One region of the Lysinibacillus sp. NPDC093692 genome, then DNA from elsewhere that is predicted to be linked to it. Evidence: riboswitches for the same ligand, from Rfam matches in the RefSeq annotation. Region 1 holds a riboswitch; each other region holds the start of a gene.
What was found. Region 1 has a riboswitch for thiamine pyrophosphate ahead of thiW (energy coupling factor transporter S component ThiW). Riboswitches for the same ligand answer to the same signal wherever they lie in the genome.
Positions count from the first base shown of each region.

Region 2: linked by a shared signal. The riboswitch ahead of thiT (energy-coupled thiamine transporter ThiT) and the one ahead of thiW (energy coupling factor transporter S component ThiW) in region 1 are both predicted to bind thiamine pyrophosphate.
Region 3: linked by a shared signal. The riboswitch ahead of thiC (phosphomethylpyrimidine synthase ThiC) and the one ahead of thiW (energy coupling factor transporter S component ThiW) in region 1 are both predicted to bind thiamine pyrophosphate.
Region 4: linked by a shared signal. The riboswitch ahead of thiM (hydroxyethylthiazole kinase) and the one ahead of thiW (energy coupling factor transporter S component ThiW) in region 1 are both predicted to bind thiamine pyrophosphate.

Region 1 covers NZ_JBNNUW010000001.1:449,137-457,459, forward strand. Annotated here, with positions in the region: gene ACQKN4_RS01970 (VWA domain-containing protein) at 1-1,668, shown strand, start outside; gene ACQKN4_RS01975 (MarR family winged helix-turn-helix transcriptional regulator) at 1,968-2,390, shown strand; gene ACQKN4_RS01980 (ketosteroid isomerase family protein) at 2,434-2,757, shown strand; gene ACQKN4_RS01985 (EVE domain-containing protein) at 2,773-3,252, shown strand; gene thiW (energy coupling factor transporter S component ThiW) at 3,326-3,826, opposite strand; TPP riboswitch at 3,927-4,034, opposite strand; gene ACQKN4_RS01995 (glycerophosphoryl diester phosphodiesterase membrane domain-containing protein) at 4,421-6,220, shown strand; gene ACQKN4_RS02000 (MFS transporter) at 6,485-7,681, opposite strand; gene ACQKN4_RS02005 (ABC transporter substrate-binding protein) at 8,201-8,323, opposite strand, start outside.
Region 2 covers NZ_JBNNUW010000016.1:70,904-79,226, reverse strand. Annotated here, with positions in the region: gene ACQKN4_RS16775 (polyphosphate kinase 2 family protein) at 237-1,067, opposite strand; gene ACQKN4_RS16770 (hypothetical protein) at 1,271-1,984, shown strand; gene map (type I methionyl aminopeptidase) at 2,009-2,764, opposite strand; gene ACQKN4_RS16760 (DUF7010 family protein) at 3,086-3,631, opposite strand; gene thiT (energy-coupled thiamine transporter ThiT) at 3,877-4,437, opposite strand; TPP riboswitch at 4,568-4,675, opposite strand; gene ACQKN4_RS16750 (DUF4870 domain-containing protein) at 4,803-5,135, shown strand; gene ACQKN4_RS16745 (AAA family ATPase) at 5,342-8,323, opposite strand, start outside.
Region 3 covers NZ_JBNNUW010000021.1:15,602-23,924, reverse strand. Annotated here, with positions in the region: gene ACQKN4_RS19265 (hypothetical protein) at 74-1,372, opposite strand; gene ACQKN4_RS19260 (S-layer protein) at 1,854-3,764, opposite strand; gene ACQKN4_RS19255 (AEC family transporter) at 4,043-4,972, shown strand; TPP riboswitch at 5,289-5,403, shown strand; gene thiC (phosphomethylpyrimidine synthase ThiC) at 5,537-7,315, shown strand; gene ACQKN4_RS19245 (catalase) at 7,518-8,323, opposite strand, start outside.
Region 4 covers NZ_JBNNUW010000005.1:126,087-134,409, forward strand. Annotated here, with positions in the region: gene ald (alanine dehydrogenase) at 1-311, opposite strand, end outside; gene ACQKN4_RS07650 (universal stress protein) at 749-1,198, shown strand; gene ACQKN4_RS07655 (class I SAM-dependent methyltransferase) at 1,579-2,508, opposite strand; gene tpx (thiol peroxidase) at 2,598-3,101, opposite strand; gene mbcS (acyl-CoA synthetase MbcS) at 3,439-5,028, opposite strand; TPP riboswitch at 5,272-5,370, shown strand; gene thiM (hydroxyethylthiazole kinase) at 5,457-6,212, shown strand; gene thiD (bifunctional hydroxymethylpyrimidine kinase/phosphomethylpyrimidine kinase) at 6,212-7,036, shown strand; gene thiE (thiamine phosphate synthase) at 7,026-7,658, shown strand; gene ACQKN4_RS07685 (alpha/beta-type small acid-soluble spore protein) at 7,808-8,023, opposite strand; gene thiI (tRNA uracil 4-sulfurtransferase ThiI) at 8,177-8,323, opposite strand, start outside.

The sequences.
Region 1 (8,323 bases):
GCACTTGGCAATCAACCCATTTCCTATGATGTGGTAGATGCTAAAAGTTTACCAAATGAGCTTTCTAGTTATTTACAATACAATGCAATCATTTTTGATAATGTGCCAGGCCATTTAGTAGGCGAGGCAAAAATGACTGTCATTGAGCAAGCGGTGAAAAATTTTGGTGTCGGTTTTACAATGGTCGGTGGCGAAAATAGCTTTGGCTTAGGCGGTTATTTTAAAACACCAATTGAAACTTTACTACCTGTTGAAATGGAGATTAAAGGTAAGGAGCAATTACCATCATTAGGGCTAGCAATCGTACTTGACCGTTCTGGAAGTATGTCTGGAGCAAAGCTAGAGCTTGCTAAGGAGGCTGCCGCTCGTTCCGTTGAAATGCTACGAGATGAGGATACGCTTGGGTTTATTGCCTTTGATGACCGACCTTGGGAAATTATTGAGACTGGGCCAGTTGGCAATAAGGAAGAAGCTGTAGATACGATTTTATCTGTAACGCCAGGCGGGGGTACTGAAATATATGGTTCACTTGCTAAAGCCTATGAAAATCTAGCAAATTTAAAGCTGCAGCGTAAGCATATTATTTTATTAACAGATGGACAGTCACAGTCGGGTAACTATGAAGACCTAATTGCACAAGGAAAAGAAAATGGCACGACACTATCAACAGTTGCAATTGGTCAAGATGCAGATGCTAACTTACTTGAAGCACTCAGTGAGATGGGGAGTGGGCGTTTTTACGATGTTGTTGATGAGCAGGCGATTCCCTCTATTTTATCTCGTGAAACTGCTATGATTTCACGCACATATATTGAAGATAACCCATTTTACCCAACGATATTTAATGCATCTGGCTGGAATACGCTATTTACAAATGGGGTACCTAAAATGAATGCTTATATAGGTACGACAGCAAAGCAGGGGGCCACTGTTATCGCAGAAAGTGAGAAGGAAGATCCCGTACTTGCAGAATGGCAATATGGCCTTGGCAAAACTTATGCCTTTACGTCTGATTCGACAGGAAAATGGACGGGAGACTGGGCAAGATGGCAAAATTGGGGTGCATTTTGGCAAACGCTTATTTCAAAAATGCTACCAAGTTATAACGATGTTGCCTACGATGTACGTTTAGAATCAGACGGCTCATTTGTCATTACTGACCCAACAAATGAAGCGGCATTTTTAGATATTGTTGCTGTCAATGAAGCGGGTGAAGAATTTGAAACACAGCTTGAGACAATTTCAGCATCACAAGTTCGAGCAGTCGTACAAGCAGAACCAGGACTCATCTTCTTCCGTATTGCCGATGAAGAACAAGCTATTTACCAGGCTGGCTTAAGTGTACCTTATAGTGCTGAATATGAATTACGTCCGGTGAACGATAAGCTAGTCAAAGAACTAACAAAGCAAACAGGCGGCTCTGTTTTGAAAGAACCGAGCGAAGTATTCCGTGAATTTACTAAAAAAGGAGCGGAACGCCAAAATATCGCGACATGGCTTTTATTAGCAGGGATGCTACTATTCTTCATTGATATTACTATTCGCCGCTTTGGTTGGGGCTTCCTAACAAGACCGAAGGAAAAAGAACAGCGTATAGAGGAAAAACCTATACAGGCAGAGGACACAAATGTTGCCCAGCTATTAAAGGGCATGAAAAAACGACATTAACATAGAAAACGATGGTGCATCGCTTTACAGCAATGAGCCATCGTTTTTTTGTCGTTTGACTTATGCTGTCAGGGATTATCGCCCAACATTTACACTTTGTCGATAAACTTTAGCAATTTATCGCCCAACATTTGAATTTTATCGATAAACTTTAGCGGTTTAGCACCCAACTTATAATTTTTATCGACATCCACTAACCGCTGATTTATCTTGTAAATAAAGTGTATAAATGTAATGATGGATGATAGTAATAAAATATTACTATCATTAAAAAGCACTATCGATTTGGAGGTTCAAAAATGACCAATATAATGAATTCATTTGGTTTTCTAAGTTTTAAATTAGCGGAGGCTTTAGAGGAAAATCTCGAGCAATATATTAGCGAAAAATTTCACATGAAATCTAGAGAAGTCGGGATCATGATGGCTGTAAAAGACCAAAAACTTAGCCAAATTCAAATAGGGCAGATTTTAAAGTTAGATAAAAATAGTGTCCGCTTTTTTATCGATGGTCTAGAAGAAAGAAAGTATGTTTATAGAGAAAAAAATCCAGAAAATAGAAGGGAAAATTTAATATGCCTTACCGAACAGGGTGAAAATTTGGCAGAAAAATTAATGAAGACCCTTACGATTTCTGAGAATGAAGTTTTAAACGTACTCTCATGGGAAGAAAAAGAGCAATTAAAAAACATTATGAAAAAAGTATATGAAAATCGTTCATAGGGATTAAAACCTTATAAATAAAAAAGGAAAGGGTGATTGAGATATGAAGGCAGTAGAGGTTATGAAGGAGTATTTAAGAAGAGCGCAAGTAGAGGGGCACGACTTATCTGACATGTATGCAAATCATGGGGAATTGAAAAATTTTAAAGGTCAAACTTTTAAAGGAAAAAAAGAAATACAGAACTTTTACATGTCATCTATGCCGACAGGCTTTAAATTAACGATCCACAATATTGAAGGCGATGATATAGAAGCTAGAGCTATCATTTCGACTACTTGGGATGGTTTGCCAAACCCAGTGATTTTGGAAGAAAAGTTGATTCTTGAAAATGAAAAAATTAAATCATTTACAATGATCCCGAAATAAAAGGAGAAGGAAGCTATGTCAGTATATCCTAATAAAAATCCTCTTCCTACGCCTGAAAGAGACACGAAATACTGGATTGGCGTAGTATCTCTTAATCATGTACAAAAAGGGGTTAAGGGAGGGTTCGGCCAGTTATGTCATGGCAAAGAAAGACCTTTGAAACGAATGCAAAAAGGAGATTGGATCATTTATTATTCTCCTAAAAAAAGTCTAGATGGTAATGAACCTGTAAGAGCATTTACCGCAATTGGAAGGATAAAGGACGACCGAATATACGAGTTACAAATGGCGGAAAATTTTATTCCTTTCCGAAGAGATATAGACTTTTATAAAGATGCAAAAGCTGTACCAATAAAAAGAGTCTTAGATTTTTTAGAATTTGTAGAAGATAAATCGAAATATGGCTATAAATTCAGATTTGGTCATTTTGAAATAAGCAAAAAGGACTTTTTATTAATTGCTCATGAAATGGGATTACCGTTGAAGTATGGGTGAATTTGGTTGGACAAAAAACGTTACTTTCTTAATTCCCCTTAAGAAAATAACGTTTTTAAATTTGCCTAAATCTTTATTTAAGAAGAGTATTAAGGTTAGTTACAAATACTGTCTTGCGCAAATTGCTAGCAACGACAATGCCTAATACAGCACCAATAGTACTTGAAGTTAAAAAGGCTGGCATGAAAAATAAAGCAGCTACAGAAGTCCCCATTAATAAATGTGCGTAGGGCACTGCAATGAGTGAGGCAATAATACCTGTCCCAAACATTTCACCGACACCTGCGAGCCATTGTTTGTCGCTGTATTTATAGGCAAGGGCGGCGCATAAAGCACCAATGACACTGCCAGGTATAGCTAATAATGAGCCTGTACCTGTTAAAATACGAATAATAGCTGTGATAAAGGCGATCATAACAGTAGGCACTGGTCCAAGAATAATCGCGCCAATAACATTAATGGCATGCTGTACAGGGTAGGCACGCGCAATTCCTGTCGGTATTGAAACGAAGGTAGAACCTGCTACGGCAATTGCTACTAATAAGGCCATGATTGTTAATTTTCGAATTGACATAATTTCCACTCCTATTTTGTATTTATTGAATTGCTAATAAACCAGAAAAAAGCCGCTCCCTATAAGCATTAGGAAGCGGCCTTGCATTTAAAATAGTAAAAAGCAAGTGTCGCCACTTCCCTCCGCTAGTGTGAACTAGATCAGGTTCAAAGGGTCCGTATATGACAATATACGTCTCAGCCTTTAAAAGACTCCCCTAGTGGTAATGATTTTAACTCTTAATTTTTCTAATAATAACGTAGTCAAGACAGCCTGTTTCCCTCGATATACAAGGAGTTTAACAGGAGGAATCAATCATAGTTACTAACATTTTAGCACACTCGAAAGAACAGAGCTAGAACTCCTACATACTCAATGGATGGTCTACAAGTGTCGTCGCTAAAGAAATAGGGAGGAATCCTTCAAGTGAAGAACTAAAGTTGAAGCGCGATCAATAATTTGCCGCCTTTTTATGTATTGATTCTCTCCATTCCGTGTGCATGGTCAAAAATATTTTTCAGCTTATTACACTCCACTATGCAGTCTTGTTGGAGGAAATGTGTAGGTATATAATGGAATATATACCGCGAAACTAACTAAAGGAAAACCAAAACCATGAATACCAAACAAACCAATACGAATCGTTTAAGACTCATGCCATTTCAAATGACGAGGGATATTTTAAAGGTGTGGAAGTATGCGTACCGTCCTTTTCTTTTATTTGAATTGATATACAAACTGCTAACGATAAGTGTATTTATCCCGTTGTTATCCATAATTTTCAACAAATTACTGGCTGTAGGGGGCTTCGAAGCAGCCGCCAATCATGACCTTCTGCGCTTCTTGTTCAGCAAATATGGCTTACTTAGTGTACTAGTAATGGTGCCAATTGCGATAATGCTCATTTACACAGAGTTCACGGTTCTCTTCTATATTGCGTACTACGGGATTCAGGAGAAGCGCCCACGAATCCGCCCTGTATTGTTCAAGGCAATCTCTAGCTTACCAGGCTTATGGCGCATCGGGGTTTTCGGACTTGCTCTCTATTTATTGCTCCTGTTCCCGCTACTTGATGCCAACATCGGCGGAACACTTTTACCTAATATGACAGTTCCAAACTTTATTACGGGCGAGCTGATGAAGACAACCTTCGGAACTATCGCTCTTGTTATCGTCGGACTGCTCATCTTGGCATTGAACTTAATCTGTATCTATGCTCTGCCGATTATGGTATTGGAAGGCAAGTATCGATTCTGGAACGCTGTTCGCGAGAGCAAGCGATTGTTCTGGCGTAGTAAGTGGTCATTAGTTAGAGCTGTGTTTGAATGGGTAGTAATCTTCCTGTTTCTGTTTATTCTACTTATCTGTTTAATCATCCTAATCGTGCTTCTCCTTCCTAGTGGGGATGGTGAGTCCAGATTAATGACTACCATTGGCGTCATGCTAAGCCTTGGTTTGTATATCGCAACACTAATTATGACTCCAATGTTCATTACCATCATCACCTTGCTCTATGTACGCTATCAAGGCCATGACCATGTGAACATTGATACCGATGGAGTCGATGCTACTGTCTGGAAAGGACGCGATATGCAGCGTTCGCTCATGCGACGTTATCGTTCAATGCTGACTACATTCGGACTGTTCATTCTTATTGTTATAGGCTGGGGAGCAACTGCCCTGTTGACTGATTGGGGAGAAACCAATGAAAAGTTCATCATTATGGCTCATCGGGGCGACACCACTTCAGGCATAGAGAATACAATGGGTGCCTTCGAAGGCGCCATTCGCACAGGTGCTGATTATATCGAGCTCGATATTCTGCAGACGAAAGATGGCAAGCTTGCGGTCATCCATGATGAGAATTTGAGACGATTGTCCGGCAAAAATGTGAATGTTTTTGATCTTTCCCTTGCCGAACTTCAACAAATTTCGCTGCGCGTAGGCAAGTTCCAAGACAATGTCCCATCTCTTGATGAGGTGTTGGAGCGTACGAAAGGTAAAATCAAGCTTAATGTGGAACTCAAAACACATGGACATGAAAAGAATTTTGTCCCTATCTTAGTGGATACGATTCGTAGACATAAGGCAGAACAACAGATTATTCTCCAGAGCTTAGACTATGAGCTCGTAAAGAAAGTGAAGAAGGCCGCACCAGATTTAACAGTCGGGTATGTCATATTCGCTACATTCGCTTCGCTTAATCAGTTCGACGCGGATTTCTTCGTTGTTGAAGAGTCTTTCGCCCGTCCACGATTGATTAGTTCAGCGAAAATAATTGGCAAGCCGATTTATGTTTGGACCGTGAATGATGTGAAGAGCGTTGAACACCTCTATACGTTAGGTGTGGATGGCATCATAACGGACATTGCCGTTGACGCAAAGGAGACCGTTCAAAAGTTACAGAAAGAATAGGGTCAGAAATGAAAATATCATCTGCTCTTTTTTGAATAAAGCATGAACACCCGGTATTTCGCACGAGGCGCTAAATACCGGGTGTTTTGTGTTATCTATAGTTGCACATTATGACTGTCAGTCTGCAACTTCTCAAGTTTTATGTTGGTAACTTCTTATGAATAATCTTTCTCTATACAGCAAGTGAATAAAATTTTCCTATTGTCCAACGAGTTATCTAATCGTTGCGGTCATGCTAGTAAAAATAGTCAATCACTTTTCAGACTATTTTGTATCAGGATGCATAAGGTGAGGGGCTTTTTTCATTGTCCAAATAAGGGCAAGGAAGAAGCATGCCATTAAAATAATAGCCCCGAAAATATAAGGACTGTTCATATTCCAATCGAATAAAATACCTGCTAAAGCTGGACCAATCATATTACCAAGACTCATATACGCATTGTTCAGACCAGCTGCAAAGCCCTGTTCATTTTCAGCAAGCTTGGAAATCAACGTGTTGACTGCTGGACGAATCAATGTCGTAGCTGTAGAGAAGATTGTCGCTACCACTAAAATAAGAGCAAAGCCAGATACGAATAGTATTAAGAATATTGACACGGATGCAATAAATAAATTGACTAACACTACTTTCATTTCGCCGAAGCGATTAAACAGTGGTGTAATCACAAACATTTGAACAACAACACCAAAAGCGCCTCCCACAACTAATATAATGGCGATATCAGTAGGTGTGTAATTAAACTTATCTGTCACAAATAATGATAATGTTGTTTGGAAGTTAGCAATCCCGAATGAGAATACTAGCATGATAATAAGCATGACAAAATAAGGCATTCGGACTGAACGCGCCATTTGCTTTGCAAGATTATCCTGCCTCTGCGCTTTTTGTGCTGTGTTTGGTTTTGCACCAGGCAATAAAAAGAACGATAAAATCGCTGCTAAAATAGCTGCACATCCAGCTGTATAAAATGGGAAATGCAAACTAACTTTTGAAAGGAATCCACCGATACCTGGACCAATCATAAAGCCAAAGGACATTGCTGCTCCTAGCATACCCATACCTTTTCCTCGTTCCTCATACGTTGTGACGTCTGCCACAAAAGCCATAATAGGAGGTGCCACAAATGCAGAACCAAGGCCACCTAAAAAGCGTGCCAAGAAGAGCATCCACACATCTGTAGAAAGCCCGAAACCAATTTGTGCAAGTCCTGTTACGATAAGACCGAAGATAATGAGATTTTTTCGACCGTATTGATCTGAAAGATTCCCAGCAATTGGAGAAAATACGAATTGTGCTAAGGCGAACGTTGCAATCAACATGCCAAGTACTTGTCCTGCAGCACCAAATAGTTTTAAATACTCAGGCATGACAGGAATAATAATTCCAATACTCCCCATTGCGATAAACATATTAAACATTAAAATAAACAAAGCCGCCTTATTAGACTTCTGCTGGGTCATCGAATACCCCTTTCTTTATTCAAATATATTACAGTCTACCATAAGGCTTGTACGTTTACTATTGACTATAAGTCTGAAATAAGAATTCAGATGACCTTCCGGCAAAACGAGGGGTTGATTTCCGTTCCGACTGGGCGCTTTGTTGTTGCTGTCGCTTTGCTTTCGCACAGAGCAGAGCTTCCTGGGGGCGTCCGATGAGCCACTTCGCTACGCTGCAGAGTCTCATCTGTGACGCTAATCCCCAAGGAGTCGCCCTGTCTCCACTCCAATCAACGACTTCAAAAGAATGTATCTTTCTTACATATCACTCTAATTTATAGTAATAAGGCTATGTATCCTAGCCTCTTTTTTCGTTTAGCTAATGGTAGACTTCTATGGTGAAACTTGTGCAGTATTTGTTTTAATAATTAGAATCCCACACCTGACAGTAAGATTAAAAAATATAACATCAAAAAAACGCAAGAAATCAACTTTTCTAAAATTGATTTCTTGCGCTTTTTAAGTTTATTAGTTTTGAGCTTATCGAATACTCATTTTAAATTCTAAAAACAGCTCATTGTATTTACCTAAATAATCAGGGCCTAAGTTTTTATAAACTTCTAATGTTTTACGTTGTTCTTCAGAAGGATAGAATCGCTTATC
Region 2 (8,323 bases), on a different contig from region 1:
CCTAATAGCCTGAAGTTTCACTGTATCTCACTTTAAAGGTCAATAACTGGTCAATAACTGTCGTTCCCTGTTTTAAATTGATTTTCAATCAACATAGTCGACGATTAGCTGACTATTATGCTCACTAACAATTTGTGGGTAAACACCCACCGAATTGAAGTTTTATTTTATTGTATGTAAAAAAAGATGCTGCTACAACTAAAACATCTCGTCTTGTTGTTACAGCATCAATAACATTATTTCACTTTTTGTTTTTGTTTTTTAGGCTTCTCTTCTAGCAATTCAAGGCTAGACGATTCAGCATCTTCTAAATGCGTTTTGTCTAAGACATTCGTTAAATGAAGGCCACGTTTTTTTGCTTCACGTTCGATATGTGCTAGTGTCTCTTGCAGTACCTGTACACGAGCATACTTTTTATCGTCTCCTGATATTAGAACCCATGGAGCATTTTTCTTATCAGTCTTCTCAAACATTTCATTTGCAGCCTCTACATACAGTGGTGTTTTTTCACGATTTCGCCAGTCTTCATCTGTTAGCTTCCAAGACTTATATGGATCCTGCTCACGTTCTTTAAAACGTTTAAGTTGCTCCTCATCTGATACTTGAAGCCAAAACTTAATGACAATATAATCTCCTGCCGTTAAAATCTTTTCAAAATTATTCATTTCTCCGTATGCACGAGACCACTCTTCATTTGTTGCAAATCCTTCAATACGCTCAACTAATACACGACCATACCAAGAGCGATCAAAAATTGCGATTTGTCCATGCTGTGGCAGCTTTCTCCAAAAGCGTTGTAAATAATTGTAGCGTAGTTCATGGGGCTGAGGCGCTGAAATCGGGTGTACGACATAACCACGTGGATCAACACGTTCAATTAGACGCTTAATAGCGCCCCCCTTACCAGCGGCATCCATACCTTCAAATACTAAAATTAACCCTATTTTATTGTTTAATAAAAACTGTTGAGCATTTAACATTTCATACTGGAGTACTTTTAATTTCTTTTTATACATTTTCTTATCTAGATTAACTGTTAGATCTAGATCATTTAAATTTTGAGTCATTAAAACTTCACTCCTTACATTTGTATACTTCCATTGTACTAAAGAAATATATGAACGCCTATTTAAATGGTAAATTGTAGATAATTTTAGCGAAACAACACGATACATTGTTGGAAATTTCCGTTATAATGAAAATAGTACGTTACAGTCCTATACTTATTTGTCTTTTCCCTATACAATTTAACACGAAGGGAGAGGAAAACATGCCTCGATTTTTTTTGATGACAATCACTTACATTGTCTCACTTATCCTAACCTTTTCATCCTATTTCATGAAAATAAACGGTCAATCTTCCTTAGAGATTTCAAATCGTTTTCCAGTAATATTTGCACCTTTTAATGTTAGTTATGTGATTTGGATTGTGGTTTACATGTTACTTGGTTATTGGTTAGTCATGAATCTAAAAAAGACAACTATTAAACAGACTGTTCTCTTTAGTAGCATATGTATCATGCAGGCGCTAGCAATTGTTGTTTGGCATCACGAATTATTTATCATGTCAATCGTCAGTACGTTTATTTTAGTACTGTATTTATCAAAGTTGTACAAAACGTACCCTTTCAGCAATAACTCACTTACAGGTCGTTTACCCTTCTCGATTTACTTCGCATGGGTTACATTCAGCCTGATGACAAATGTAAGCTTCACGCTAACATCCTACCAATGGAATGGTTTTGGACTTAGTGATCCATTGTGGGCAGTTATTTTACTGACACTTGGGGTTGCAATAGCACTACATATTCGATTCCATTATTTTGATATTATCTATCCAAGTGTATTTATCTGGTCCTATATAGGGGTCGTATTACATAATGGTTTTGATGAGCTACTTGTGTCAACGGCAGCCTTGTTTTTATGTGGGGTGCTACTTGTCGGTATATTATTTATTAAAAAAAATCCTGCCCACCAAAAATAAATTGGTAGCAGGATTTTAGCTTTTTTATTGTTCATCAAGTGAAGTTAAAATAATTGGTTTGTCTTTTGTAACGATAATTGAATGCTCGATTTGAGCAACTAATGATTTGTCTGGCGTAACGAATGTCCAGCCATCACCAGACTCCACAATATGCTCCGCTTTCGCTGAGATAAATGGCTCAACTGCAAGAACCATACCCTCTTTCATAATTGTAGAATCCCATGCATCATAATAGTTTAAAATATGGTTTGGCTCATCATGTAAAGAACGACCTAAACCATGTCCTGTTAGGTTCATAATCACTGTTAAATCATTAGCATATGCTTCACGCTCAACAGCTTTTCCGATTTGGTTTAATTTTGATCCAGCTTTTACTTTTGTCATCGCACGATCAAAAGCACTTTTGGCTACGCGACACAACTTTTCTTTATCCTCATAACCTTCACCAACTACAAATGAAATGCCTGTATCAGCAAAATAGCCGTTTAATGAACCAGATACATCTATATTGACGATATCTCCTTCTTTAATCACACGTTCACCTGGAATACCATGTGCGACTTCCTCATTAACACTAATACATGTGTATCCTGGGAAATCATACTCCCCTTTAGGTCCAGAAACTGCTCCGGCCTCAGCAAACATACGGCCTGCAATTTCATCTAGTTCTAGTGTTGTTACACCTGGTTTTGTAGCAGCCTTCATTGCTTCACGAATTTCAGCACAAATACGGCCGATTTTTTTAAAGGCTTCAATTTCTTCTTGCGTTTTTACAATCATTTTTAACGTCCCTTTCATCTAATATCTACTATTTAATATAACATAACTTTCTATGCTTAAAACGCTAAACGCTTTAAATATTATATGCCATCTTAAATTATAAAGTGCTGAAAACAGGCTTATCTCCATAACGTGAGATTGATTTCCGTTCCGGCTGGGCGCTTTGTTGCTGGCGCTTCGCTTAACTCTGCTTTTTTATTTTCCGCTAACTGAATCTAACTATTTCACAGTTGCAGCACTAGAAAAGACAAAAAGCACCTTTATTCAGATGCTTTTTAAAAAGATTCAGTGGTTTACTGTTATTCAACTGACAATAGGTGCTTAAACATGACTGACTTTGAGTTCTCTTAGAATTAAAAGAGCACCAACTCCATAAACAATAGACATTGCTAAAGGTACTAGAGTGAAAGCTTGACCAACAAAGAAGCCACCTAAAATTAGAGCAGAAAGACAGATTCCTAAAGTAACAAATAAATATGCTTTGCTTTTATAAATCCATATGTAAGGCAGAAAATGAGAGCCTGCTAGTAGGCCAATTGTGAAGGGCAGGTATTCAGGTATTTTCATATACACAATTATAAATACAGGTATATAAAAAGCTTGAGGAGCTGCTACTATTCCACTTAAAGTACCTAAAGGGTTGTCAGTAGAGAGTAAATTAACACCCAGAATTTTACTAATGACAATCCCAATAGGAAAGATGACACCTAAGCCAAATATCCAAATTAAACGTATAGCTTCTATTGGGAAAACTAAGGGCATAAAGGCGAAAATTAAAAAGACAACGGCGCCAGAAAGCAAAATGGGGTATCCTTTTTTTGCTTCAAATATAATTTCTTTTTGTAAATTTTCAAGTGTTTTATTCATTAACGCACTCCCCCTTCATAAAATCGGCAAAAGATTTATATAATATACCATCATTCAACTATTTTTACCATTGATTATTCAATAATGCAATTTTTGTCATAACTGAAAGCTATGGAGAAATTGCTTAGGAAGGGAAACTTGATTACTGCACAGTATCTAAATTTAATCTGTCTTTATGTTTTGATAGCAACAATCTTTAACAGCCTAAAAATAAAAACCCTTCACTCATGTGAAGGGCATAATCATTATGATTTTCGTTGCATTAATTGAGGTGCTGCCGTAAATAACAAAACACCGACAATCGCTGTTAAAATCGTTGCTGGTAGCATATATGTTCCATTATAGATGATTGAATAAACCCATGCATTTTGATTGCCAGCATACTCTGCGAAAAATACAGCGCCTCCAATGGTATGTGCTGCATAACGTAAAAAGCCCGCTAATACCGTTCCTACAATAATATAAAGCGCCATTTTCTTTTTATTTAAATCTTTTGCTGCCTCAAGCACTGGCCCACGCACTACGGCCGCTAAGCCTACTACCGTAAAGGCAACACCATAATCAAGTGTTCCTTGAAGCCAATGTATAATATAGGCACCAAACATTGTTTGCATAACACCAATAAGTAAACCCGTTACCATGCCTGGAATAAGGCCCCAGCGAAATGCTATTAACATTATTGGCACCATTACGAGACTAACAGAGCCTCCTTGTGCCCATACTTTAAAGGAAACCTGATCAAGCACAAGGCCAATCGCTGCGAATATCGCAATTTCCACAAGCATTAATAGTTTTTTATTGTCCATAATTATTCTCTCCTTTGTTCCGATGTAGGATACAAGAGCAGGAATAGAAATCAGTTGGCAAATATGTCCCTATCTAGCATCAATAAAGATAAAAAAACGATGCCAGGACAGAGCCTCACATCGTAAAAGTGTCGGTTTCTATCCACATCCCTACGCAAGCGTTAACTTACAGGTTCAAAGAGTTAAGGCATTACGTGCCCAGTCTCAGCTGACATCATCAGCTCCCCTTGTGGTCGTTACATCTTAATTTAGTTGAACAACCTCATTGTACGCAAACACTGTAACGATTACAACCTCTTCCACATTAATTTTTTTTGAAACTTTACTGTTTTTCATGCGTAAATATTTAAAAAGGAGGTACAACTATGGAGAACCAAAAAATTTTATCTGCCTTTAGTTATCTCAGTATCTTTTTTGCACCCTTTATTGTGCCATTAGTCGTTTACTTTGTTTCAAAAGATAACGACGTAAAGAGTCATTCTCTTCGAGCATTAATATCACATTTAATCCCAGTCGTATTTGGAATAATATTTTTTGCAGTCTTTATTTTCTCAACTTTATCATTCAACACTTTTGAACCAGATTCAGGTAGTAGTTCTTTTCTTATCATTTGGTTAGTTTCATTTTTGATTTACATTCTTGTTTCAATCGGAATTGTCATTTGGAATATTATTCAAGCAGTTCGCGTTATCCGATAAGTTTCATTTCAACCTTGAACAGAGAGTACTAAAAGGAGCTGTTATTTTTTGAAAGTATCTAAAGTTGTCAAAACCGCCGTAAAATTAGCACCAATCGTTATTCCAATTGTAAAAAAAGTAATCGCTGCAAAAAAAGGAACATATCCTAACGTAAATAAAAAGTAATAAAAAGGCGTATTTCCACACATCGGAAATACGCCTCTTTTTTATTTCACTTCAAAATATGTTTGACTGTGACCATTCATTGTTTTTTCAACGTGCAACACTGCAGGCATTGTAGCTTTTAACTCTGCAACGTGCGAAATGACGCCAATCATGCGTCCAGAATCTTGTAAATCAATAAGCGTATCAATCGCCTTATTTAATGCCTCTTCATCAAGAGAACCAAAGCCCTCATCAATAAACATTGTTTCAATACGGATATTACCTTGAAAGCTTTGAATGACATCTGCCATCCCAAGGGCAAGACTTAAAGAAGCATTAAACTTTTCTCCCCCTGATAATGTTTTTACATCACGTAATTGGTCTGTATAGGCATCATACACATCTAGCCCAAGTCCACTTTGCTTAGCATGCTTTTCTAAACGATCTGAACGTCGTAGCTCAAATTGACCGTTGGATAAATGATAAAGCCGGACATTTGCTGCCTCTGTAATTTTATCTAAATAATTGATTTGAATATAACGCTCAAAGGACAGCTTTTTCACATTTTGCCCATTTAACATTGCATAAAGTTCCTTTACTCGTCCCGCTTCTTTTTCAAGTAAGCGTATTTCCAGCTCCGCTTCCTCTACTTTTTCGATAAAGTCTGTGCAAGCTTTCGCAAATCCTTCCATCTGCTGCAATACTTTAAAGGCTTCCTCATAGGTTACACGAAGCATCTCTAACTTTTCTTCCATTGCCGTTAAATCTTGTTTCTCTTGTCCTTTAAGGTGCTTCGCTCCCTCAGTAATTTGCACCTGTAAAGTGTGGATTTGCATAGCATAATCACTGCATGCCTTCCGTAAAGCTTCTATTTGCAACACGCTACGCTTCCCAGTAGCAAATTCTTCATAGCTTTCAAAGCCGGCTTCCTTCATACTTACTGAAAATTGTTCGCGCTTTTCATCCATTTTCAGCTTTAGCTCCTCAAAAGCCTGTTTCGCTATTTCGACGGTCATTCTAGCATTGTTTGCTGCTTCCTTGGCAGCTTGCAAACTTTGTTGGCTAATAGTCCACGCAGTTTGTAAGGCAACCTTTTGAGAACCTATATGAGCAATTTCCTGTTTCATTGCATATAGCGTCGTAAGATTTTCTGGAATATGTTTTTGCTGCTCTTCCACAACTACTTGTTGTTTAGTCAATTCCTTCGTCTTTTCAGCTAAATATTGCTCTAGCTTTAATTGCTTTTCTTGTAGCTGCTCCATTCGTGCACGATGATCCTTTTGTTGCATGCGTACATCAGACAATTGATTGCTTACTACTTTTAAGATAGTAATTTGTTGCTCTATATTTTGTAAGGAAGCTACAATTTGTGCTTGGTTCGATTGATCAACCTCATTCAACTCTAACTGTTCTAATGCCTCTTGCAGAAGATGCTTTGAAGAATTCAATAAAGCTTCTTTCTCTAAAAACTTGCGCTCAGCATTAGTAGCCTTTACTCGCAAAACTTCCACCTGTGCTAATTCGATCATCTCTAATTGCTCACGATGTGTTTCGAGATGTGTTGTACTACCGCACACTGGGCAAGCCTCTCCATCCTTAAGCTGCTGTGCTAAAATACTTGCCTGACTCGCAATCCATTGCTGCTCCAACTTTTGAAGAGCTTTCTTACTTTCTTGATAGTGAACATTAGTCATGGCTACATCCTGCTCTGCCATTTCTACTGCTCTAGTGTATTTTTCAACTTGCGCTAAGTATGATACTTGCTCTTTTAGCTTCGGTAACTGTTCTAAAAAACCTTCATATGGCTCAAGTTGTTTTTCATATTGTTCAATTGTTGTTGCTAGATGCTGAACTTGCATTTGTCCTGTTTCTACAATTTTACGATTATCGTCTACTGCTAGTTTGGCTGTTGTAACATATTGTTCAGCTATTTGCAGTTGCTGAAGATTATTCTCATACGCCTCGAAAGTTGGTAATAATGCTTGGAGCTGTAACTCCCGTTGTAAAACGTGTTGGCGTTCAGGTTCCTTCGCCTCTTCAACATTAAATCTTTCTTGCGCTATTTTTAACTGAGCTTCTGCGTTTTGTTGCTCTGTCACTGCTTGTTGACAGGATTGTTCTTTACGATTTTGCTCAGCACGTAAATCGACGCATTGTTGCTCAAGTATAACAAGACGTTCTGCTTTTTCTGCTAATGCAATTTCACGTTCTTTTGCGCTATATACACCTTGCTCTTGTAGCAATGCTTGCAAACGGTTCTGGCGATTCGTTTGCTCATCAAATTGCTCATTCAATGTTTTCGCCATACTATAAAACTCTTGCTCTTTTTGATGATGCGCATAAGCTACTTTATAACGCTGCTGTTCCAATTGTATACATTCAGTATAGTAGGTCTGCTCTTCTTCCAGAGCCTTCTTTAGCTGATGCATATTTTCGGTATTATTAGTAATGCAAGTAAATAGAGATGACGTGCGCTGTGGCAAAGCCCCCGCAATTTGGCCAAGAAGATGCTCTTTTAATTGCTTCGCGCGCAGTAAATCACTTTCTGTTTCTTTTCGTTTCGCATCAAGTCTTTTTGTCATAGCACCAAAACGGTCTGTTTTAAAAATCTTGCGCAAAATAACTTCTTTATTCGTAGAATCTGAAGTTAATAGTTTGCGAAATTCACCTTGTGGCAGCATAACAATTTGACTAAATTGATCCTTTGTCAGGCCTATTATTTCCTGTAGCTTTTTATCTACCTCAAGTGTTTGCTGTTTTTCTACAATACTATAATCAAGTGTGTCTCCTTTGATTTCAGCCAGCTCTATTTTCTTACCAGTAACACTTTTGTTCTTTTCTTTAATATGACCTGGCTGACGTACTATTTGATACACTCTATCATGCATTTCAAAAACAAGTTCCACAGCAGTATACACATCATCATCTGCAAACCCGCTTCGTAACATTGCCGTATCTTGACGGTCTTCACCACTACCCGATCCGTAAAGTGCATAGCATATAGCATCAAAAATCGTCGTTTTCCCCGCACCTGTTTTTCCAGA
Region 3 (8,323 bases), on a different contig from region 1:
AGCAAAAAAACATGTTAAACCCTCTGCTACTAATAAAGTATCGGCAGAGGGTCATGATTTTTTTATTTGGAAATTACTCTTGGATTAGGAATGAGGCAGAGGAAGTTGTTTGAATGAAATGACGATTTCCTTCTACTGTATAATCAGCTGGTACTGGTTTGCCAAAGGTATTGGTACGAACGATGGAGGCATTCGGTGATAAATTATTGATAATAATTTCCATGTTCGCCTCAAATTCAACTGGTTTTTCATTTAATGTTGCCTGGAATGTGATACGATTCGATTTTTTTGTAATGCTAATTTCCATAACACCAGTATCCTCATTAAGAAGGGTTCCTAGTGGTGGAATAATAACAGTCATATTCGATTTTGTCGTTAAAACGAAGCGATCTGCACTATTTTCCGTGTCTGCAACGTTGATTTTTGCTGTATAGGTATTTTTGTTTTTCGTCATAGCAGTAGTTTTACCTGGTACGGCTGCTATATCCGATGAAATTGGCTTTTTCGACCCGTTCCCTTTAGGTAAATCATATTTTCCATTTACATAGTCTACTAAAGTCCAGGCGTTTGGTACAAGCTGCTGTTGCACAGGTGTTAAAGCCTCGAAGGCTGTTTTCGCTGCTTGTACATCTTGAGCGGTAGACGTTTTAGGCGATAAAGCTGCAATAGCGTTTTCTACTTCCTTAGCTGCCGCCTTATCCTTCGCAACAAGCTGTTCAGCATCTAATAACATCTTTTCGATACCAGCAGGTAAATAGACGTATGAATATCTTCGAAGTGCATTAAGCTCAGCTCTAGCATCAGCTACATCCTGATGGAAGGTAATGCGAGAAGAGTTTAATAATTGGATTTTATTGACCACTTTATCGATAGATGTATTGGGCGTGATATAGGATGTCAGTATTTTTTGTGATTCCGGGCTCACAAAGGACTTTTGGGCTGCATTTAACGTATTGTACCAATCTTTCGTTTCCATAACATTTTGGTAGTAATAAACGGAAGTTGACTCCACTGAAGCTAATTTCTCTTCAATTTGATCAGCAAGCTTACGGTACGCAACTTTTGTCTGACGATGATTTGACAGCGTAGAATAATTCGTAACATATTGTTTTTCCGTTTCAGTTAACGCATCGTAGGCTTTATTGGCTGCTTCCAAATTTGTTTGGAACGAAGCTGTTGTATCGTTAATGTTTGAAATAAGTCGAACAACATTCGAAACGTTAGCGTTGTAGTAATAAGTATAATCGTATATGTAAGCAGTTTTTGAATGTCCAGTAATATTAGCAGCTGATGCTGACGTAGTAGGTGCAGTATAGATTAGTGAAGGGACCGCAACTAGGGCTAGTAAGGCTAATTTTCTTTTGTTTTTCATAATATGGGAAACCTCCTATTTGGTTTTGGATAATTGTGATGGGTAAGATGTGGGTCTTTTACCCTATTTAAAATCTTTGATCGTCTTGTGAAATGGTTTATTATTTACCTGTCGAAAAGAGTCGTGTCTAGACAGGGATTTCCTAATATATGTTGGTAAACCAATTTTATCATATCTCAGGATTTTTTCATGTATATTTTAAGTGAATAGGTAGATTGATTATGTAATTTTTAAATACTTTGTGTCTTATGTACTTATGAAGCTATGAACGGGGAGCGGATCGCTTTTTTGGAAGGGATAGAAATCAAAGCGACGGAAAGAAGTGTCGAAGTGACGGAACGAACCCTCAAAGCGACGGAACGAACTCTCAAAGCGACGGATAGACTCATTGTTACCGAAGCCGACGCCACGATTCCCGAGGCATAATTGATTTTTTTTTAGTTTGAAAAGGACTTGGCTTTGTGCCAAGTCCTTTCAATTTTTATTGTGTACCTGAACGTTGAGCATCTTTATAGATGTCGATAGCCTTGTCTAATTTGTTAATAGCATCTGTCACATCGTACGCAGAAGCATAGGCGTTACTGGCAACGGATTGTGCGTGTTGAACTACTTTTTCTAGACTACGTTTTTCTCTTTCCGTTGTCCATAGTTCATAGTAGGGGATATCAGAGCCATCTCCATTTTCTGAAACTTTTACATACTGAACAGAATTAATGAGTGATGTTAACCAAGATTTATCAACGTAATGCCAATGATTATAATTCACACCAGATTTATAATTACTCCTATAGGTTGAAATGGCATTATATAAATAACTGTATGCATACGAAATATCCGACTGAGACGAGGAGCTATTGTTTGCAATACCTTGTGCGTATGAAACAGCAGAAACTAGGGCATCTTTTTCACTTTGAGTCGTCCAAACTACATTGTAGGATAATTCAGATCCATTCACAGAAACGGTTACATACTGAACAGAGTTAATAAGTGAAAAAAGGGAAGATCGATCGGCATTATATTGATAAGTGCCATATTTTTGTGCATTCTTATACATTGTAATAGCGTAGTTTAAATTGCTAATTGCATTTGTAATATCAGATTGTGTTGCATAGTAATTATTTACAACATATTGAGCAGATGAAACGGCAGAGGTTAGAGCATCCTTCTCACTTTGAGTCGTCCAAGGTTCATAAGAAGCTACATCATTACCGTTGTTCGAAGAAACCTTTACATACTGAACAGAATTGATCATCGATTGTAGTGAAGACTTATCACCATAAACATATTTTGTTCCATTTTTTTGCACAGTTCGATAAACGTTTAATGCATTTTTGTACTGTGTAATCGCATTGTTTACTTGTTCCTGTGAAGCGTAAGAATTATTAACTACTGCTCTTGCGCTGCTCACGGCTGATTCGAATGTTGTACGTTCAGCCTGCGTTGTCCATTTTTCAGTTACTGAAATGTCATATCCATAAACAGATACTGCAACGTATGGAGGTGAAGCTACTAAATTACTAAGCTCCGTTTTATTTAAAACAGGTAATGTCACAGAGGCTTTTTTATCATCCACCTGTACTTTGTTAATGAGATGCCCTGAATTTAATGCCACCTTTGCCCCCTGTTTGACAACCACTTGCTCAATTGTACCTTTTCCGTAAAGGGTGAAATCTTTCTCAACATCGATAGTTAGTTTATCAACATTGGCCGTTACTTCAAATGCAGTAACTTTACCAACTATGTCGACTTTCGAAATAGTTTTGTCAGAAGTCACACTCACTTTAGTGCGTTTTAGGTTAATGTTTGGAGATTTAATATCTTTTAGAGAAACATTTAACCAATTATTATTTTTAGTCAATAAAGGTCTAAAAATAATTGTATCCCCAATAGCAACGTCATCAATTGTAATGGCCTTCTTCACACGATTAGTTACAATAAGCTCATCTTCAATAGTGACATTTTGAACTTTTACATAATCCGCATTTACAGTTAGGCTTCCAGCAATTTGCGCGTCGCCGCCATCAAGATCTAACGCTTTATTTTTTGTTCCACCTTTAGTTAGTGTTAGTGAAGTAATACTTGTAATTTCACCGTTCTTTACGACAATAGTTGCTTCAGCATTCGCCAATGCAGCATTATTGGATGTGTTTAAGAGGGGCTTCAATGACTTACTGATTTTAAATTGGCCATTGGATGTACGTACTTTATCATTAGCGATGCTGGTAATAGTAACATTTTGTCCCTTTGTTTTGGCTGCAGCTACTTGCCCGTCGATTTGAACTGAGTGGTTTAAAGATACATCATTAGAAGTGGCATTCGCAGTTGATACAGGCACAATTAAGGTTGCTGTAATAGCGGTAGCCATAAAAGTAGAAAATACTTTATTCTTCATCTTTGTCGCTCCAATCATTGTATTTAATGGATAATATATCATACATTTCTTAAGTTTAGTGCGCGAATGGGTTATTTTACTATATTAATTTAATGAAATAATAGGCCTTTTTTCTTCTATTATTTTAATAACTCGTAGTTTGAAAGGGTAAATCATCCTTCCAAGAGCTCTTTGCTATTGTTTGAACATGATGAAAAAGACAGGATGAGTGAACGCTGAAGTACATTGACCGAGTTTACAAACAGCACTACTATAGGAGAGGAAAGGGGGACAACACTATGGTGTATCTCGGTATGATTTTCTTTCAAATTGTCGCTCCGATTTTAGTGCTTCTAGTACTTGGCGCAGTTTTACAAAGGAAATTTCGATTTAATTTAAAGGCGCTATCTCAACTTATTACATATTGCTTTATGCCAGCAGCTGTTTTTGTGAATTTATATGAAACGAGTATAGAATTGTCTGTGCTTGGGGAAGTTGCGCTTTTTATTCTACTCTTTATCGGAAGCCAAATGGTCCTTAGTCACTTTCTAGCAAAGGGGCTCGGTTTAGTAAAAACAGAGGCTGCGGTGTTTAAAAATAGCGTTGTCCTCATTAATTCAGGCAACTATGGTATTCCAGTTGCCCAAATGATTTTTGTGACTCAGCCGATTGGGGTAGCGATTCAAGTTATTCTCGTTATATTTCAAAATATGACGACGTATACTTACGGCTTGTACAATTTAATTTCTTCAACAAAATCAGGCATGTCAATTTTGAAAGATTTCCTCAAAATGCCTATTATTCATGCACTTATTATCGGCGTTACTATGAACTATTTTAATATCCCTATTCCACAGTTCGTAAAAATTCCGATAGACCATGTGGCAGATGGCTTTATCGCTGTGGCATTAATAACTTTAGGGGCACAGCTATCCCAACTTGAAATAAAATCTATGTTTAATAAGATGGTATACATTAGTTGTTTTACACGATTAATCATAGGGCCTGCCGTTGCATTGCTTATCATTTTTGCGCTTGGTCTTGACGGTGTCGTGGCACAATCACTTTTTATAGCTAGTTCGTTCCCGACATCGCGAAATAGTTCCAGTCTGGCATTAGAATATGACGTAGAATCGGCAACTGCTGCACAAACAGTTTTATTTTCAACGATTGTGAGCTGTATTACAGTGACAATTGTAATTTATGTAGCGGAGTTGTTGTTTACCTAACAGTTGGGTGTCATATAGTATAAAAGATAAGGTGGAAAGCTTTTCAGGAGTTAGGGGCTCTTTTTCTGAATTAAAAGCTAGTGATTTATATTTGTTAAAACAAGATATAAGTTGATTGGAGTGGAGGCTGGGCGACTCCTTGGGGATTAGCGTCACAGATGAGACCCTGCAGCGAAGCGAAGCGGCTCATCGGACGCCCCCAGGAAAGCGCCCAGCCGGAGCGAAAATCAACTGCACGTTATGGTGATAATCCAAAAATAATCAAATGAAGCTTCCATCTATTAGCAATATCTGCTACACTAGCATCAAACTTAATAGTATTAACTAGGGGAGTCTGATGAGTCAGGCTGAGAGGGAAACGCATAGAGGTTTCTTGACCCTTTGGACCTGATCTGGCTCATACCAGCGTGGGAAAGTTAACCATTATTGCACACTATGTTATTTGCAATAACTATACCTTTACATTCTTAGCCGGATCCAAAAATTTTTTGGATTCGGCTTTCGTTTTGTTGGGGTGAGCTAGATTCGGTCCTTGTATAAATGTAAAAGGGAGCGAAGTAGTTTATGACAACAGTTAGCGAAAAGAATATTACGATTATGTCAAATTTTGAAGGAAGTAAAAAAGTTTACGTAGAAGGTTCTCGACCAGATATTTTAGTGCCAATGCGTGAGATTGCTTTAAGTCCGACGACAGGAAGCTTTGGTGAGGAAGAAAATGCACCAGTGCGTGTTTATGATACGAGTGGCCCGTACACTGATCCTGCACATAAGGTGGACATTACGAAAGGATTGCCAGCTTTACGTAGTGCATGGATCAAAGAACGAGGTGACGTTGAAGAATACGAAGGTCGTACAATCAAGCCAGAAGATAATGGATTTCGCAAAGCTGATGATCCACGGATGAATGAAAATGTTTTTCCGGATTTATCTAGAAAGCCTTTACGTGCGAAGAAAGGTAAAAATGTAACGCAGCTTCACTATGCACGAAAGGGAATTATTACTCCAGAAATGGAATTTGTAGCGATTCGCGAAAATATGGATCCTGAGTTCGTGCGCTCAGAGATCGCGGCGGGGCGTGCAATTATGCCATCTAATATTAATCACCCTGAGGCAGAGCCGATGATTATTGGACGCAACTTCCATGTGAAAATTAACGCCAATATTGGAAATTCAGCGGTGACATCCTCTATTGCAGAAGAAGTAGAAAAAATGACGTGGGCTACACGCTGGGGTGCTGATAACATCATGGATTTATCCACGGGTAAACATATTCATACGACGCGTGAATGGATTATCCGTAATGCCGCAGTGCCAGTAGGGACGGTGCCGATTTATCAAGCGCTCGAAAAAGTAAATGGTGTGGCAGAGGATTTAACGTGGGAAGTGTATCGTGATACGTTAATCGAACAGGCAGAGCAAGGTGTAGATTACTTCACGATTCATGCAGGCGTATTGCTACGCTATGTGCCATTAACGGCTAATCGTGTAACTGGCATAGTGTCTCGAGGAGGCTCGATTATGGCACAATGGTGTTTATATCACCACCAAGAGAGCTTCTTATATACTCATTTTGAAGAAATCTGTGAAATTATGAAAACCTATGATGTTGCTTTCTCTTTAGGTGATGGTTTACGTCCTGGTTCTATAGCAGATGCAAATGATGAGGCTCAATTTGCGGAGCTGGAAACGCTAGGGGAATTAACACAAATTGCCTGGGAGCATGATGTACAGGTGATGGTAGAAGGACCGGGGCATGTGCCGATGCATCTTATTAAAGAAAACATGGACAAGCAGTTAGAGGTGTGTAAGGAAGCTCCTTTCTATACGTTAGGGCCGCTAACGACAGATATTGCTCCAGGCTATGACCATATTACATCAGCCATTGGAGCCGCGATGATTGGTTGGTATGGTACGGCAATGCTATGTTATGTAACGCCTAAAGAACATCTTGGCTTACCAAATCGTGATGATGTTCGTGTAGGGGTTATTACGTACAAAATTGCTGCACATGCGGCTGATTTAGCTAAAGGGCACCCGGGGGCACAGCAACGTGATGATGCACTATCAAAGGCGCGCTTTGAATTCCGCTGGCGCGATCAATTCAACCTTTCGCTAGATCCAGAGCGTGCAGTCGAATATCATGATGAAACATTGCCAGCAGAAGGAGCAAAAACGGCGCATTTCTGTTCAATGTGTGGACCTAAGTTTTGTAGTATGAAAATCTCACAGGATATTCGTACTTATGCAAAAGAAAAAGACTTAAATACAACTGAAGCAATCCATAAAGGTATGCAGGAGAAGGCGAAAGAATTTAAAAAGGCAGGCAGTCAAATCTATCAATAATTATTAGAGCGGGCTTGTGTCTATCAATATAGGCACAAGCCTTATTTTTGTTCATCGTCAAAAGTAATGGATGACCTACGCATCAACCACTCATTATGTGATGATCCCACATTTAAGATAAAAAAACTCCATGTGAGGTTGCCCTTCACATGGAGTAAAAAGTTGGATTTGGATATCAATAATAGTTGGAATATGTGGAGAATTAAACGTTAGTTGGTTGTTTTACGTATGGATTTGAAAGATCCATACCTTCTAATGAAAGACCCATAGCTTTTGCTACACCTTCACCATATGCTGGGTCAGCTAAATAACAGTGAAGAATATGACGACGTTTGATGAATTCTTCAACTGATGCCATATCATTAGCCGTATTTTCGAATAGACGTTGTTGCTCTTCGGCAGTCATTAGGTTGAATAATTTACCTGGCTGCTCAAAGTAGTTGTTATCATCTTCACGGAAGTCATGGATACCAGCATTACCGTCAATACGTAATTCAGGCTCTTTATAGTCTAAATTATGTTCCCATTCACCATAGCTATTTGGTTCATAGCCTAAAGTTGAACCAAGGTTGCCATCGAAGCGCATAGCACCATCGCGGTGGAATGAACGGAATGGACATTTTGGTGCGTTTACAGGAAGCATGTAATGGTTTACACCTAAACGGTAGCGTTGTGCATCTGCATAAGCAAAGATACGAGCCTGTAACATTTTATCTGGAGAGAAGCTAATACCAGGGACAATGTTAGATGGTGCAAATGCAGCTTGCTCAACTTCAGCAAAGTAGTTGTCCGAGTTTTTGTTTAACTCAAATTCACCTACAGGAATTAATGGGAAGTCTTTTTTATACCATACCTTTGTTAAGTCAAATGGGTTATATGGTAATTCGCGAGCTTGTTCCTCTGTCATTACTTGAATAGACATTTTCCATTTAGGGAAATCGCCATTTTCAATTGCCCCATATAGGTCGCGTTGTGAAGATTCGCGGTCGTTACTAATTACTTCAGCAG
Region 4 (8,323 bases), on a different contig from region 1:
TGCGTTAATTCAAGCTCTGGCGCTAAATGTAAATAAGTAAATAAGATTTGACCTTCATAGAAGTAATCGTATTCTGACGCTACAGGTTCTTTTACTTTCATAATCATTTCTTGCGCCCATGCTTCTTTTGCCGTATCAACAATATGAGCGCCTGCAGCAACATAGTCTGCATCTGTAAAGCTTGAGCCTAAACCTGCTCCCGTTTCAATGAACACTTCATGACCTGAATTTGTTAATGTAACAACCCCTGCTGGTGTCATGGCTACACGATTTTCATTGTTTTTAATCTCTTTTGGAATACCAATCTTCATCTTCCCTATCCCCTTCCATTACCTAAAAAATAAGCACATATTGTTACATACTCTTCGATGTATTGATGCACCCCTTGCATTTCCATATTACCAAACATAAACAAAAAATGCTTTAATTAAAATAATAATAGATAAAATTAAAAATATTTTTATAATGCTAAATATTCAAATTAATAAAGTGGTAATTTTCCTACAATTATCTTTCTTCCAGGATGACATTTATTAAAACATATTCCCTTTATTAGTTAATAAGAGTGAAGGTTGTACAGCTCTTTGGAGTTCGCAGCACCTTAGAGGAATGTGAATCTCCTATGTTATGATGATTAACTGAATCACTGTAAACGTCTTCATTTTTTCACATTTTTTCTTCCGGAAAGTATTTCCTTTAGAAAATCATTTGGTATAATCAACATATACAAATCAGGGAGGTAATACAAATGGCTAATAAATATAAAAGCATTGTAGTTGCAGTAGACGGTTCGAAGGAAGCTGAATACGCTTTCCGTAAATCAATTGACGTAGCAAAACGTAACGATGGTGCTGTATTAAATTTAGTAAATGTTATTGATACACGTTCTTTCGCTGCTATTGAAGCATATGACCGTTCAATTGCAGAGCGTGCTCAAGCATTCTCTGAAGAGCTACTAAATGGTTACAAAAAGCAAGCTGAAGAAGAAGGCTTAACAAATATTAACCTTGTAATTGAATATGGCTCACCAAAAAATATCATTACAAAAGAGCTTTCTAAAATTGTAGACGCAGACTTAATCATCTGTGGTGCAACTGGTCTAAATGCAGTAGAACGCTTCCTAATCGGTTCAGTATCTGAAGCGATTGTACGCTCAGCTAAATGTGACGTACTTGTTATCCGCACACCTGAAAATTAATTTTGTATTACATAAAAGGTATCCAATATTGGATACCTTTTTCTTGTTGTTGAAAAATTAATATGTGAATGGGATTAAAGTTCTTATTAAATAAAGTATGGCTCTCTGGTAAAAAACGAGGGGGTTGATTTCCGTTACGACTGGGAGCTTTGTTGCTGCCGCTACGTTAGCACTAGGGAACATAAAATTTTCTCTTTTTTCTATTAGGAAGTCTTAAGCTGAATCTTTTTAGTATTAATTATAATTAATACTATTTCGGCTTAACTTTTTCACCTATTCTAGGGTGTGAAAACTCAGGGTGAAAACCAACAGTTGTTCATTGATACATATTTTATTATTGATAAACTAAAAGGTATCCAATTTCGGATACCTTTTTTTACTTATTTCCCTTCTTGCCACATATTCACTTTTTCAAAGAACATAGCTAGAGCTTGTTTATTTTGCATATTTGGTACTTTTGCTAATAGCACCTCTTTTGGGGCTTTGAAATCCTTACCTTGTTTTTGTAAAATGACAATGCTCTTTTCTAGTGCTTTATTGGCGAACATTGTATCTGGCAATTGTATAATTGCTTGAATCCAAGCATGCTTTTGAATGTATTTATGCAGTTGTTTCGATTGCTCAGATTCAAAGAGATGCGTTGGTGCAAGGAAAAATAAATAGCCTCCATCCTTCGTGTAGTTAATGGATTGCTCAATAAATAAATGATGCGCATAGCTCAACCCTTCTGAAGGGCACAGCTCATAGTCTAATGCGATATCTTCATTCGGATAATATCCCACTGGTAAATCACAAACAATAGCATCTGCAGGACTTACTAATAAATCTTGTAACGCATCTTGACGGTATAAGGAAACAGGCTGCTCTGTCAAATCAGCTGTAGCAGCAGCTATACGAATAAGCAGTTCATCAACCTCTACACCTGTTGCCTCTATTTTCTCGTCTAATAAGTTCATAACTGTTAGGAGTAAATTCCCTGTACCTACTGCTGGATCTAAAATCGAAATTTTTTCGGTTTTTAGACGATCTGCAAATAGTTGCTCCACAAAATAACCAACTAATAACCCAAGAGTATCTGGTGTCATCTGATGATTCGGCTGAGAGCCTTTTCGCATTCCCTTTAAAACAGCAATTTGAATCGCTTTGCGCACATCTTCCTTCGTAGCACCTTCTTGTGAAAAATCAACTTCCCCACCTAGCCATGCCTCTAAGCCATCTAGAATACCCTCTAGCAATGTAATATTATGTTCTTTTTCTATCTTTTCAGCATGTTCATTTAGCATACCAAACAACTTCTCGATGTTTTCCATACACAACTTCCTTTCACGCAGAAAAGAGCCGTGACAAAAACTTGTCACAGCCCCTTTGTCTAGTAATATCTTAGCCTAAAATCAATAAATTATGCTAGTGCTTTGACAGCTGCAATTGCCGCTTCATAGTTTGGATGGTCTGTTGCTTCAGGAACATATTCCACATATGTCACTTTGTCATTTGCATCCACAACAAATACTGCGCGTGTTAGAAGACGTAACTCTTGAATATAGACACCATATGCTTCACCAAATGACAGGTCACGGTGATCTGAAACTGTTTGAACAGCATCAATACCTGCTGCACCACACCAACGTTTTTGAGCGAATGGAAGGTCAACAGATACTGTATAGATTACTACATTATCACCTAAGCCAGCTGCTGCTTCATTAAAACGACGTGTTTGTGCATCGCATACACCAGTATCCAATGATGGTACCACGCTAAATAAACGAATTTTCCCCTCTGAATCTTTTAATGTAACAGGTGATAGGTCATTCGCTAATATAGAGAAATCTGGTGCTTGATCTCCAACCTTTACTTCGTTCCCTACAAGTGTTACTTGACCATTTTTAAATGTTACTTGTGCCATATAAACGCCTCCTAATCATCATATGTACTTAATATTACTAAATGGAGGGAATTAATTGCAACTGAGACAGCTTATCAAAAATATTTTTGAAAAATCTTTTCGCACCTATTCAGCCATGTTTACTTAAGGTTGCACCTTTTTCCAAGTTCATTAAAATAATGTAGGGTTGATTTTCCAACTAACTAATGATGTCTCCCCCAAATAATATGGCTTATCACCCTAATACGAAGTTGATCTCCAACACTTTGCAAAAACTTTAACTTATTCAACCTATAATACATTACCTAATATTATAAAAAAGCAGGAACTTTGATTTTCGACATTATTTCCTAGGAAATTAATGATGCTTGATAAAATGGATTTTTTCTTGCTCTCGTAATTCGACACGACGAATTTTGCCTGATGAGGTCTTTGGCAGCTCAGTAACAAACTCAATCTTACGAGGGTATTTATATGGGGCTGTTAAAGTTTTTACATGGCTTTGTAGTTTTTTTATAAGTGTTTCATTACCAACTTCTCCTTCACAGAGCACAACAAACGCCTTCACGAGATTTCCACGAATCTCATCTGGACTTGCAACAACGGCAGTTTCTTTCACTGCAGGATGCTTCAACAATGCATCTTCTACCTCAAATGGTCCAATCGTATACCCAGACGAAATAATGACATCATCCCCGCGTCCTTCAAACCAAAAATAACCATCATTATCTTTGTATGCACGATCTCCGGTAATATACCAATCGCCTCTAAATTGTAAATTTGTCCGTTCTGGATCGTTTAAATATTTTTTAAATAACGCGGGCGTTTCACAGTGTACAGCAATATCTCCAATTTCCCCAACCGCAACAGGATTTCCAAGATCATTTATAATTTCAACAGTATTACCCGGAGTAGGTTTGCCCATTGATCCCATTCTAGACTCCATCCCTACCATTGTACCAACAAGTAATGTATTCTCTGTTTGTCCATAGCCATCTCGTACTTGTAAATTATAAACTTCGGAAAATACTTTTATCACTTCACTATTTAAAGGTTCACCCGCTGACACAGCCTGACGTATTGTACTTACATTAAAATCTTGTAAATTTTCAAGACTCGCCATAAATCGATATTCGGTTGGTGCGCAACACAGAATATTAATATTGAATTTTTCAATCAGTCTAAAGTAAGTTGCCGCATCAAAGTGACCTTTGTAAACAAATGCTGTTGCACCACTTCCTAAAGTAGCGAGGAACGGACTCCAAATCCATTTTTGCCAGCCTGGAGCTGCTGTTCCCCAAACAATGTCACCCTCTTGAACACCTAACCAATTTGGTGCAGTAGTTCGCAAGTGTGCGTAACCCCAGCTATGTGTATGCACCGCTGCCTTTGGATTGCCTGTTGTACCACTTGTATATGCTAAAAATGCAATGTCTGTACTCTTAGTTGGAGTAGAGCTTATATAAGATGTTGGTTGGCTATGCATTCTTTCAAGCAACGGTTGCCAAGGTTCATGTGCATGACCAATGACAAATTGCTTTATTGCTTGTAAATTTTCCACATTATCAAATTGTTCAATATAAGGCTCAAATGCAACAACTCCTTTTGCATCGGCATGATTGATTCGATATTCAATATCTTTAGTTCTCAGCATTTCTGAACTAGGTATAATAGTTAAACCTGCCTTCAAAGCTGCAATATACACGATATATGCTTCCACTGATCTCGGTACCATGACTAAAATAACATCGCCTTTTTTTAAACCTTGGGAGGTAAATACATGTGCTGCCTGATTCGCCTTTTCAAGTAAAGTTGTATATGTTAAGTACTGAATTTCCTCGTCTTCGCTATAAACTAATAATGCATTTTTCGTAGGATCCTGTGCATATTTTTCAATTTCTTCTGAAATGTTATACCATTCTGGTGCGATTAAATCTTCTCTTTTCATGGCAATTGCCCCCTTTTGTTACGCCCATTATAAAACTCAATTTTTATCATTTTCAATTGAATTCACTCTAATTTATTAAAGTCGTGACAACTATCATGCTCCGCTATATGGCATCAGTCACGTATTGCTTCTATTCATTTCAAATTGGCGTAATCGTCGCTTTCGTACAGAGTTGCTGAATGAAAATAAAAAACTCCCTATTGAACGCGAATGAATAATATGGTACATTTTGGTCAACTAAAAGCATGATTGCAGGGGGACTCATTAAGAGTTGAGAAGGTAAAACCTGACCCTTTGAACCTGTTAGTTAATACTGACGTAGGGAGCAATTCACATCGACTTACTGATGAAAGGCTCTTTTACGTGTTTTTTGCACGAAAAAGGGCCTTTTTTGCACGCTTACGTCCATCCAACGAGGAGGACTTAAATTGATTTTCCAAACGATCCGTAAACAAAATCCACTTATTCATTGCATAACGAATTATGTGGTTGCTAATTTCCAAGCAAATGGCTTATTAGCAATAGGCGCTTCTCCAGTCATGGCTGATGACGGTCATGAGGTTGAAGAAATGGTCACAATCGCCTCAGGCTTATTGATCAATATTGGGACCCTTAATGAGCGAATGAAAGAATCCATGTTACTTGCAGGGAAAAAAGCAAATATTCTTGGCATTCCGGTTGTTTTAGATCCTGTTGCAGCCGGTGCAACGACTTACCGGAAACAAACGGTACAGCAATTATTGGAGAAAATAAAATTTGCGGCGATTCGATGCAATATCGGAGAGCTTGCAGCAATTGCCAATGTAGACTGGCAACAAAAAGGCGTAGATAGTGGTAGTGGTTCAATTTCTTTAGAAATGGAGGCACAAAAAATAGCTCAGCAATACAATTGTATTGTTATTGTGACCGGTGAAAAGGATTTTATTACTGACGGCAAACTTCAGCAATGGGTTACAGGTGGAAATTCGCAAATGACAGAAGTTACTGGAACAGGCTGCTTATTGAGTGCAATATGTTGTGCCTCTATCACCGCAGGAGATCAACCATTTGACCAATTACTAGAAACATTATCACTTTATAAAAAATTAGCAGAAAAAGCCGCTTCTTCTACTCGATTCATTGGCGATTTTCAAATAGCTGTATTGAATGAACTACATCGCCTTTCAAAGGAAGGTGAAGAATAATGCATATTGTAACGACAATTGCCGGTTCAGATAGTGGCGGCGGTGCAGGTATACAAGCTGATTTAAAAACATTCCAGGAATTAAAAGTATTTGGAACGTCTGTCATTACAGCTTTAACGGCCCAGAATACTTTGGGTGTATCAGATGTTTTACCAATTGAAGTGAGCTTTGTTGAAAAACAACTGAAAGCGCTAATCGAGGATTTTTCAATTAGTGCTATTAAAACAGGAATGTTGTTTTCCTCCGAAATCATCCAATCAATTGCACATATTTTAGCCGAAGTAAATATTCCACTTATTGTAGATCCTGTTATGATTGCAAAAGGTGGCGAGAGCTTATTACAGCAAGAAGCAATTGAGGCATTACGAAATTATTTGCTACCTTTAGCAACAATTGTAACACCTAACATTCCTGAGGCCGAAACCCTTTCTGGAAGAAAAATTAATTCTATAGCAGATATTAAAGAAGTAGCCCAGATTTTATTACAGACAGGTGTTCAATGCGTCGTTATGAAAGGCGGTCATTTAGAGGATATATGTCATGCTACTGATTATGTATTTTTTCAAGATGGTGGATCATTTTCTATGCAATCTACTCGTATTGCAACAGCAAACACGCATGGTACAGGCTGTACATTTTCCGCTGCATTAACTGCTTTTCTTGGCCTTGGGCTACCTATAGAAAAGGCAATTGAGGAAGCTAAAAAATTTATTCAATTAGCAATAACTCATGATTTATCTATTGGGAATGGCCATGGTCCAACAAATCATTTTGCTTATCAACAGTATAAGGATTCCTGCGAGGTGATCATACATGAAACGTGACGATTTACAGCTATATTTTATTATGGGTACAGGTAATGTTTTCAATCAGGAGCCAATAATTGTATTAGAAAAAGCTCTCCAATCCGGAATTACTATGTTTCAATACCGTGAAAAAGGGCCAAATACCCTTACTGGACGAGCCTATGAAAATTTTGCTCGTAAATGTCAAAAGCTCTGTCAACAGTATCATGTTCCGTTTATTATTAATGATGATGTAGAGCTAGCTATAAAACTTAGAGCAGATGGTGTTCATATTGGCCAAGAAGATTTTCCTGTGTCAATGGTACGTAAAAAAATTGGCAACATGATACTAGGTGTTTCTGTTCATTCTCAAGCGGAATTAATAACTGCTTTACAATATGGTGCTGACTATGTAGGAATTGGTCCAATTTTTTCAACTACTTCTAAAAGTGACGCCAAACCGCCTAGTGGCACTGAATTTTTACAGCAAGTTCGCGGACAATACCCAGAGCTGCCTATCGTTGCAATTGGAGGCATAAACTGCTCGAATACACATACGGTATTTAAAGCAGGTGCAGATGGAATAGCAGTTATTTCCGCAATTTGCGAAAGTGAAGATATTTCGAATACAGTCTCTACATTTAAAGCATTTGTAGGATAAATTGAAACTTTTAATCAGGGGGCGTCTTTCAATCGGGTTTTTAAATTACTGCCCGTTAATACGGGATAAAAAATAAACATTTTAAACAAACTAAAACCAGTGCCTTTTACGGTCACTGGTTTTAATTTTAATAATTGCTAATTAAGCAATTATTGGTTGTTCGGCATACCTTTTAATTGAGATTCTGCCATTTGTACAAGACGTTTAGTGATTTCACCGCCAACGGAACCGTTAGCACGAGCTGAAGCGTCAGCTCCTAATTGAACACCAAATTCTTGTGCAATTTCGTATTTCATTTGATCAAGTGCGCGCTCTACACCAGGTACAGCAAGTTGATTTGAACTGCGGTTATTGTTGTTTGCCATGTGTTTCTCACCTCCTTGTGAATATAGAATGTGCGATTTTAGATTTTTAATACAAAAATATTTCAGGTAAATTGTACCTCAGAAGGAAATGGACTAAAAAAGCCGACTCAAAATGTACTTTTGAGTCGGCTCTTATGAATTCGCAAGGTTCTTCTATAAAAGATCCGCAAATTTATCGGCATCTTGTTCTTTTTTCGGGAAAATGTAAACTTCACGGTTTTTCACTGCTCGTTCGATGAGTTCATCAAAATCCGAGAAGCTTTCGTAATGCTCAACCTTTTCAAGCTTTGGCTTTGTTTT